Regions from separate parts of the Hymenobacter monticola genome, predicted to be linked through region 3. Evidence: riboswitches for the same ligand, from Rfam matches in the RefSeq annotation. Region 3 holds a riboswitch; each other region holds the start of a gene.
The links. A riboswitch is a leader RNA that binds a small molecule or an ion and turns the genes downstream of it on or off. The one in region 3 is predicted to bind S-adenosylmethionine.
Positions count from the first base shown of each region.

Region 1: linked by a shared signal. The riboswitch ahead of metH (methionine synthase) and the one ahead of MTP16_RS22625 (trans-sulfuration enzyme family protein) in region 3 are both predicted to bind S-adenosylmethionine.
Region 2: linked by a shared signal. The riboswitch ahead of MTP16_RS05095 (O-acetylhomoserine aminocarboxypropyltransferase/cysteine synthase family protein) and the one ahead of MTP16_RS22625 (trans-sulfuration enzyme family protein) in region 3 are both predicted to bind S-adenosylmethionine.
Region 4: linked by a shared signal. The riboswitch ahead of MTP16_RS20615 (ATP-grasp domain-containing protein) and the one ahead of MTP16_RS22625 (trans-sulfuration enzyme family protein) in region 3 are both predicted to bind S-adenosylmethionine.

Region 1 covers NZ_CP094534.1:776,998-779,191, reverse strand. Annotated here, with positions in the region: gene metH (methionine synthase) at 1-1,348, opposite strand, end outside; SAM riboswitch class I at 1,422-1,530, opposite strand; gene MTP16_RS03470 (molybdopterin molybdotransferase MoeA) at 1,919-2,194, opposite strand, start outside.
Region 2 covers NZ_CP094534.1:1,182,126-1,184,319, forward strand. Annotated here, with positions in the region: gene MTP16_RS05090 (LysM peptidoglycan-binding domain-containing protein) at 1-238, shown strand, start outside; SAM riboswitch class I at 517-630, shown strand; gene MTP16_RS05095 (O-acetylhomoserine aminocarboxypropyltransferase/cysteine synthase family protein) at 1,020-2,194, shown strand, end outside.
Region 3 covers NZ_CP094534.1:5,409,664-5,411,857, forward strand. Annotated here, with positions in the region: gene MTP16_RS22625 (trans-sulfuration enzyme family protein) at 1-1,054, opposite strand, end outside; SAM riboswitch class I at 1,196-1,310, opposite strand; gene MTP16_RS22630 (YidH family protein) at 1,412-1,681, shown strand; gene MTP16_RS22635 (Na+/H+ antiporter) at 1,700-2,194, opposite strand, start outside.
Region 4 covers NZ_CP094534.1:4,918,712-4,920,905, reverse strand. Annotated here, with positions in the region: gene MTP16_RS20620 (TonB-dependent receptor plug domain-containing protein) at 1-825, shown strand, start outside; SAM riboswitch class I at 917-1,011, shown strand; gene MTP16_RS20615 (ATP-grasp domain-containing protein) at 1,372-2,194, shown strand, end outside.

The DNA of each region.
Region 1 (2,194 bases), 980 kb from region 3:
ACTTCAGGCCGGCCTCAATCACGCTCCACTTCGAGGAGTCTATCATCACCGGCACCCGCGCAATGTCGGGCTCGGAGGCGATGAGGTGCAGAAACGTCGTCATGGCCTGCTCCGAATCAAGCATGCCCTCGTCCATGTTGATGTCGAGCACCTGGGCGCCTTCCTCCACCTGCACGCGGGCCACGGCCAGCGCCTCCTCATAAGCACCCGTGCGAATGAGCCGGGCAAAAGCGCGCGAACCCGTCACGTTGCAGCGCTCGCCCACGTTCACAAACAAGCTCTCGGGCTTGATGTCGAATGGCTCCAGGCCGCTGAGGTGGGTGGCGGGCTGCAACTCAGTCGGCAACTCGCGCGGCTTGTACCGCTCGGCCAGCTTGCTCAGTTCGGCGATGTGCTGGGGCGTGGTGCCGCAGCAGCCACCCACCACCGTCACGATGCCGTCTTTCAAATAGTCTTCCACCAGCGCCGCAAATTCCTGGGCCGACTCGTCGTAGCCACCGAAAGCATTGGGCAAGCCGGCATTGGGGTAGGCCGAAATGTGCACGTCGGAAATGCGGCTCAGCTCCTCCACGTACTGCTTAAGCTGGTGAGCACCGAGGGCGCAGTTCAACCCCACGCTCAGCAGCGGCAGGTGGCTGATGCTGTTCCAGAATGCCTCCACCGTCTGCCCGCTCAGCGTGCGGCCCGAGGCGTCGGTGATGGTGCCCGAAATCATGACGGGCACCACGCGGCCCCCATCGTCAAAGAATTTCTGCACGGCGTAGAGCGCCGCCTTGGCGTTCAGCGTGTCGAAGATGGTTTCGATGAGCAGTGTGTCCACGCCGCCATCCACGAGGCCGCGCACCTGCTCCAGGTAGGCAGTGGCCAGCTCGTCAAACGTCACGGCGCGGAAGCCGGGCCGGTTCACGTCGGGCGAGAGCGAGGCAGTGCGGTTGGTGGGGCCCACGGCGCCGGCCACGAAGCGCGGCTTGTCGGGCGTGCTGTATTCATCGGCCGCCTCGCGGGCTAGGCGGGCCGACTCGTAGTTCAGTTCATACACCACGTGCTCCAGGCCGTAGTCGGCCTGTGCAATGGTGGTGCCCGAGAAGGTGTTGGTTTCCACCATGTCGGCCCCGGCGGCGAAATACTCGGCGTGGATGCCCTTGATGATGTCGGGCCGCGTGAGGCTCAGCAGGTCGTTGTTGCCGCGCAGGGGCCGGTCGTGGTCGGCGAAGCGGGCGCCGCGAAAGTCCTCCTCCGTGAGCGGGTGGCGCTGAATCATGGTGCCCATGGCGCCGTCGAGAATCAGCAGGCGCTGGCGCAGGATTTGGGGAAGCGGAGAAGGAGCGGCGAGGGTGGCGGTGGGCATTTCTTTTCTGGGGTCGAATAGCTACGTAAGCGCGTATCCAGAAAGAAACCCGTGCGGGCTGGCACAGTTCCGGCTGTCATCTTCTTTCACCAAAAACAGCGGTGAAACGGGAGTTGGCACCTACTCGCGGTAGGTTGCCAAGACGTCATCGGGCCCGGTCCCTCGGTCTTTCTGGATAGCAGCGTAGGGCGAAGATACGACGCAACCCTTTAAATCAATTTGGCCCCGTGGGCCTACCTCCAAAACAAAGCCCCGGCCCGCGCCAAGTGGGCGCAGGCCGGGGCCTTCTGCTATACAAAGCCGCTACAAGAGCTAGTCTTTCTTCACGCAATTCGGGACGGTCTTGCCGTCTTTTTTCTTGGTTCCTTCCTGCTCGTAACCTTTCCAGCAGGGGTCTTTTTTGGCGGTGCTTGCTTTTTTCGTCGGCATAATTCGGGTGGCTTCCGGTGAGAAAAAAGACGGTGGCCAGTGCGCCGGGCCACCCTCAACACTCAGCCGCTGGCGCTGCGACTCGGGCTGCTGTACGCAGTCCGGGGCCAGAAGTTCAACTAAAGAACCATAAAAGCCAGCTTACAGCACCCAGCACGGCCACGCACTGCCCGCCAGAAACACGGCCGGCTCCGGCGGCAGCTCCAGAAACGCCGTGGCTCCCACCAGGCTCAACATGTCGCCCGAGCCGCCCACGCGCAGCGGCGTAGCCAGGCGCCGGCCTTCGGTATCCACGGTCAGGCGCACGGGCACGAAGTGTGTGAGCTGGGGCTTGAAGTTGATATCCACTGTGAGCACGGCCGGCGCAGGGGTTTCAACCGCTGCTACTGCCGGCGCACCTTCCGGCTGCTGCACGGC
Region 2 (2,194 bases), 1.4 Mb from region 3:
CGCAGCGAAACCGGCTGCTGGCGGCACTGATTTTTTCGGAAACGCCGCCGACGCCCAACCGGCTACGACCGGCGACTCGTACACCGTGGTGAGCGGTGACTCGCTTTCTAAAATTGCCAAAAACCACTACGGCGACGCCGCCAAGTGGCATCAGATATATGAGGCCAACAAGGCCACAATCGGCGCAAACCCTGACCACATCGAAGTGGGCCAGGTGTTGACGATACCTAGTCTCTAGGTACTTTTTTGCAGAAAAAAGGTGAGAAAAGCCACTCTGTTTCAGGGTGGCTTTTTTGCGTTTATATTAATCATAACCAACTGCCATCCTGAGCGCAGCGAAGGACCTTCTCACGTCAGGAAGCTTTGACGTGAGGAGGTCCTTCGCTGCGCTCAGGATGACAGCTGGCTTGAGCCAGCGAAAAATATTTTTCGCTTTTCGCATTGCCCATCCAAAAATTTCTCCCGTACATTTGCCCTACCAACGCGGTACTCCCTGCTAACGGCGGGAAGTTTCAAGTTTTATACAGAAGCGGCGAGAGACTAGGCTCCCTGACCCGCTGGCAACCATCCTCTGCGAAAGGTGCCAATTCCTACCCACGGCGGCTTCGGCCACCTTGGGGCATATGATTCGAGTGCCATGGAATACTCCGCTGAATCCGCTTTCTTGAACCCGACTGCTCCGGCTGCTTTCCGCGCCGTGGTTTCGGGTTTTTCTGTTTTGGCCCTTGCCGGCCAGCTCCACGCCACGCGCCCGGCACGAATGCGAATGTGCTGTTGCTGCCCGTGTTGTTGCTAAGCTGATTTCAGCTTAGGCTCCCCCTCCCCTCCTTTCTGGATTTTCTGGTGGCTTGCCACGGCCGGCGCGCGCCCTTTTGGGCTCGCGCGGCTGGGTTCGGGCCGCCGCTTCAACACGGGCTATTCGGGGGATTATTACGTCATAAAGCGCTTACCCAAAGCATTTTGGCAAATCCAAACAATTCATCATTACGGGTTTTCAATCCCCCAAACGCAACCGCATCATGTCCGCTCCCTCCCTGCACTTCGAAACGCTGCAACTCCACGCCGGCCAGCAGCCCGACCCCACCACCGGCTCGCGCGCCGTGCCCATTTACCAAACCACCAGCTACGTGTTCAAGAATGCCGAGCACGGCGCCAACCTCTTTGCCCTGAATGAGTTCGGCAATATTTACACCCGCCTGATGAACCCCACCACCGACGTGTTTGAGCAGCGCGTGGCGGCGCTCGAAGGCGGCGTGGCGGCCCTGGCCACCAGCTCAGGCCAGGCAGCTCAGTTTATTGCCCTGAACAACATCCTGCAGGCCGGCGACAATTTTGTAAGCACGGCCTTCCTATACGGCGGCACCTACAACCAGTTCAAGGTGGCATTCAAGCGCTTGGGCATCGAGGTGCGCTTTGCCGATGGCGACAACCCGGCCTCTTTTGAGGAGTTGATTGACGAGAAAACCAAGGCCATTTACCTCGAAACCATTGGCAACCCCAGCTTCAGCATTCCCGATTTTGAGGCCATTGCCGCCATCGCCAACCGGTATGACCTGCCGCTGATTGTGGACAACACCTTCGGCGCGGGCGGCTACCTGTTCCGGCCCCTGGAGCACGGCGCGCACATCGTGGTAGAGTCGGCCACCAAGTGGATTGGCGGGCACGGCACCAGCATCGGCGGCGTGATTGTGGACGGCGGCACCTACGACTTCGGCAACGGCAAATTTCCGCAGTTCACCGAGCCCAGCGAGGGGTACCACGGACTGGTTTTCAATGACGTATTCGGCAAGGGCGGGCCGTTCGGCAACATCGCCTTCATCATCCGGGCCCGGGTGGAGGGCCTGCGCGACTTCGGCCCCTCGCAGAGCCCCTTCAACGCCTTCCAGCTGCTGCAAGGCCTCGAAACCCTGAGCTTGCGCGTGGACCGCACCGTGGAAAACGCCCTGAAAATTGCCACCTGGCTGGAGCAGCACCCGCAGGTAGAAAGCGTGAACTACCCCGGCCTGGCCAGCAGCCCCTACCACCGCCTGGCGCAGAAATACCTGAAGCGCGGCTTCGGTGGCGTGCTGAGTTTCCGCATCAAGGGCAGCAAGGAAACAGCCACGCAATTCATCGACAACCTGAAGCTCATCAGCCACCTGGCCAACGTGGGCGACGCCAAGACGCTCATCATTCAGCCCTCGGCCACCACGCA
Region 3 (2,194 bases):
CGGCGGCGCGGCGCGTTTCAGCCGGGATGGCCGTGTGCGTCATCGAGGCGGAGTGGCACACGAGGCTTTTGCCGCCGCCCAGGCTCACGGCCAGCTTGAAATATTGCAGGCTGGTAGCCAGCTGCGTGGCTGCCTCCACGGTGTCATCCTTCAGCACCAGCGCAACGATGCCACCGAAACCGTCGGGCTGCTGTTGCTTGGCCAGGGCGTGGCCCGGATGCGACGCCAGCCCCGGGTAGTACACGGCTTGGATTTCGGGCCTGGTTTGCAGGAACCGGGCCACCTGCAGAGCCGTGCGGCAGTGCTGGGCAATGCGCAGGTGCAGCGTTTCGAGCCCGCGGATGACCAGGAACGAATCGAACGGGCCCAGGATGGCGCCGGAGGCGTTCTGGATAAACTGGATTTGCTTGCCCAGTTCCTCGGTGGCCGCCACCACGGCCCCGGCAATGAGGTCGGAATGGCCGCCCAGGTACTTGGTGGCGCTGTGCACCACTAAATCAGCGCCCAGCAAAAGGGGCTGCTGCAGCACCGGCGAGGCAAAGGTGTTATCGACGCACAGCCAGGCGCCGGCGGCGTGGGCCAGCTCGGCCAGCCCGGCAATGTCGGATATTTTGAGCGTGGGGTTGGAAGGCGTTTCCAGCCACACCAGCCGGGTGCGGTCGGTGATGGCGGCCTGTACCTGGGCCAGGTCGGCGGTGTCGCAATACACGATGTCGATGCCAAAACGGCGGTACACGTGCTCGAACAGGCGGAAGGCGCCGCCGTAGATGTCGTCGATGGCCACAATCTGGTCGCCGGTCGAGAGCAGCTTGAGCACGGCGTCGATGGCGGCCATGCCGCTGGCGAAGGCGTAGGCCGAATGGCCGTGCTCGAGGCCAGACAGCAGCTTTTCCAAGGCGCTGCGGGTGGGGTTGGCGGTGCGGGAGTAATCGTAGCCCTTGTTGACGCCCGGCGACTCCTGCACGAACGTACAGGTCTGGTAGATAGGCACGGCGAGGGCGCCGGTGAGCTCGTCGACGGGAAAAGACTGAATGAGTCGGGTGGAGGCTTGCATGGGTTGTTGGCGTTTTTGTGGTTGAGACGAAAACGCACCCGCTTACCTAAGCACTTTCAAGATTTCTCACCGGAAAGGCATAAAAAAAGCCCTTCCGACAAGTCAGAAGAGCATCCCGCTGCAGTCGGGGCACATCTTGTAGACTTATCTTCTCCTGAACCGGCCAAAGCCGACTCAGAACAGGATTTAGCACCTGGCATTGCTGCTGGTTGCTAAGGCATCGCAGGGCCTGTCCCTCCGCCTTTCTTGATAAGTGCTCCGTATGAGGGAGCGCGCTGCAAATATAGCGGGCAAGTAAAACCGCGCAAGTAGTCGGCCTCAAAAATCCTTTTTACTCCGCTTACCTCCGCTGGCCTCATGCGTCCTTCCGCTCCCTCCCCTCTTTCCCTCACCGACCGGCTGGCCCTGCAGCGCACCCGCCTCGCCAACGAACGCACCTTGCTTACCTATGTGCGCACCTGTCTGGCGTTGGTGGGGTTTGGGCTGGCCCTGCTGCAGTTCCATCCCGAGCGCGGCGGCCGACTGGGCTACATGGCCTTGGCCGTGGCAGCCGTGGTACTGCTGGTGGGGCTGCTGCGCTTCCGCGTGCACCGCCGGCAGCTGGCTGCCTGCGAGCGCCCCAATTAGCGGCGCGGCTCCTGCGGTTTAGCGCTCAATATGCTTCACCTTGGCCTCGTCGAGGTCAAGCTGGGCTTCCTGCTGGCGCAGCACCTCGTCGTCGTAGGAGTCGTGGTGGCGCAGGTGCTCCAGCGTCTGGCGCTGCACGTTCAGCACATCGAGCAGCACCATGTGGTACTGGCGTAGGGCGGCGCGGCCGGCGTCGTTCACTTCCAGCGAGTTGAGGGTGCGGGCGGTGAGGTTGATTTCGGTTTGCATGCGCTGCTGCAGGCGGGCAATGAGCTCGTTGGCCTCGGTTTCGGCGGGGTACTGGCGCTGCAGGTGCTTCACGGCGGCCTCGCGCATGTGCAGGCGCACACCGGCTTCCTGCTCCTCCAGGGGCATGCGGTCGTCGTTATCGGCTATTTTGGTGAAGCGGATGATGGCCGGCAGCGTGAGCCCCTGCAGCACCAGCGTGACGAGGATGACCACGAAGGTGATGAACAGCACGAGGTTGCGCTGCGGGAATTGCAGGCCGTCGTT
Region 4 (2,194 bases), 490 kb from region 3:
GACCACGACCAGGCCTACGGCACCGAAGTGGTGCCCCAGCTCAACGTGAGCCAGCAGATAGGGGAGGAGCTGACCGTGCGCGGCGCCATCGGCCGGGCCATTCGCGCGCCCGATTTCACCGAGCGCTATAACGCCAACGGCCGGGCTGGCACCGTGCCCAGCGGCTTCAACGTGGGCAACGCCGGCTTGCAGGCCGAGCGCACGATGAACTACGAGGCGGGCGCCGATTACCGCTCGCTGCCCGGTTTCACGGTGAAAGCCACCGGCTTTTTGCGCAAGGGCAACAACCAGATTGACTACGTGCCCACGCCCGGCGCCCGCGTCATCGAGGCCAGCGGCCTCACCAACCTCAACCCCGCCGCCACCTACCGCTACGCCCAAAACCTGTTCGACGTGACTACCCGCGGCCTGGAAACGGAGCTGGTGTACCAGCGCCAATTCTCACCTACCACCCGCTTTGACGGCAGCGTGGGCTATATGCTGGTGAAGGTGAGCAATGCCGACAACATCGCCTCGCAGTACCTCGCCAACATTGCCCGCCAGGTAGTGTCAGGCACAGTCAGCCTAACCTCAAAGCGTGTGAACGGCAGCCTCAGCGGCCTCTGGAAGCAGCGCGACGCCAGCACTGCCGCAGCCATCAACCGCACAAATAACGCCGAGTACACGGTGTTCAACGCCCGGCTCGAAGTGGCCTTGCTGCCTCAGCGGCTGTGGCTCACGGGCCAGGTGCAGAACCTGTTCAACGAGAAGTATTCCGACCTGCTGGGCGCTCAGATGCCCACCCGCTGGCTGATGGGCGGGCTGCGACTGGCGCTGCGGAAATAACCCGTTTTTCATAGCAAGGCCCCTCGGTTTGAACAAATCGAAGGGCCTTGCTGTATCTTTGCCGTATCAATTCTTTCTCCCCAAAGGATTGTTTTTATACAGAGACGCTGAGAGACAGGCTCTACGACGCGTCGGCAACCATCTGGGATATTCCTGAAACGGTGCCAATTCCTGACCATATAAAAACAAGTTGCCGTGGAAGCCTCCAACAACCAACCCGCAATTTTTACAGCTTTTAATGCCCGTCTGGCGCTGATGCACCGGGCTGGCATGGCGTGTTGTTGCTGTTGTTGCCTGGCTTAACCCGGTGCCTCTTTTTCATCGCGGGTAGCTAAACCGAAACCGGAGCATATTGGCTTCGCCGGGCCGCCATGTGCGGCTGCGGTGTTGCGCATATCCGTCGAGGTTTCTCATCCTTGTTCGGCCGTGGCCTGGCGCAAGGCGCTGGGCGGCCAAATCCTCCTCTCATTTCGGGCTTTGCCAGTTCACCACCTGCGTTGAGCAGCGTGCCCGCTTGCCTGTATTTCAACTACTTTATTTCCAAGTATGTCTGCTGTTCAAAAGCCCATTGGCATCTACTTCGAGCACCCCGAATGGTTCAAGCCGCTCTTTGCCGAGCTGGACCGCCGCGGACTGCCCTACGAGAAGATTGACGCCGCCCACCACCTCTTCAACCCTTCGGAAAAAGAAAGCCGCTACAGCCTGGTGGTGAACCGCATGAGCTCCTCGGCCTACCTGCGCGGGCACGGACAGGGCATCTTCCACACGGCCGGTTACGCCACGCATTTGGAGCGCATCGGCACGCGCATCATCAACGGCTCGGTGGCCACCAGCATCGAAACCAACAAGGCCCGGCAGCTCTCGCTGTTTGAGTCGCTGGGGCTGAAGTACCCGGCCTCGCGCGTCATCAACCACGCCTCGCGCGCCGTGGACGCGGCCCGCGAGCTGCGCTTCCCCATCGTGGTGAAGGTGAACATCGGCGGCAGCGGCGCGGGCATCATCCGCTTCGACACCATTGAGGGCCTGCAAGCGGCCGTGGACGCCAACCAGATAGACCTCGGCATTGACCAGACTGCCCTGGTGCAGGAGTACGTGACGCCCCGCGGCGGCAACATCCACCGCGTGGAAACGCTGGACGGCAAGTTCCTCTACGCCATGAAGGTGTACACCACCGGCGAGAGCTTCAACCTGTGCCCGGCCGAAATCTGCCAGATTCCGGAGGAACAGTCGGCCGAGTTTTGCCTCACGGAGGCGCCGAAAAAAGGGATTCAGGTGGAAGCCTTCACGCCGCCGGCTGAGGTAATTGCCGCCGTGGAGCGCATCGTGGCCGCCGCCAAAATCGACGTGGGCGGCATCGAATACCTCATCG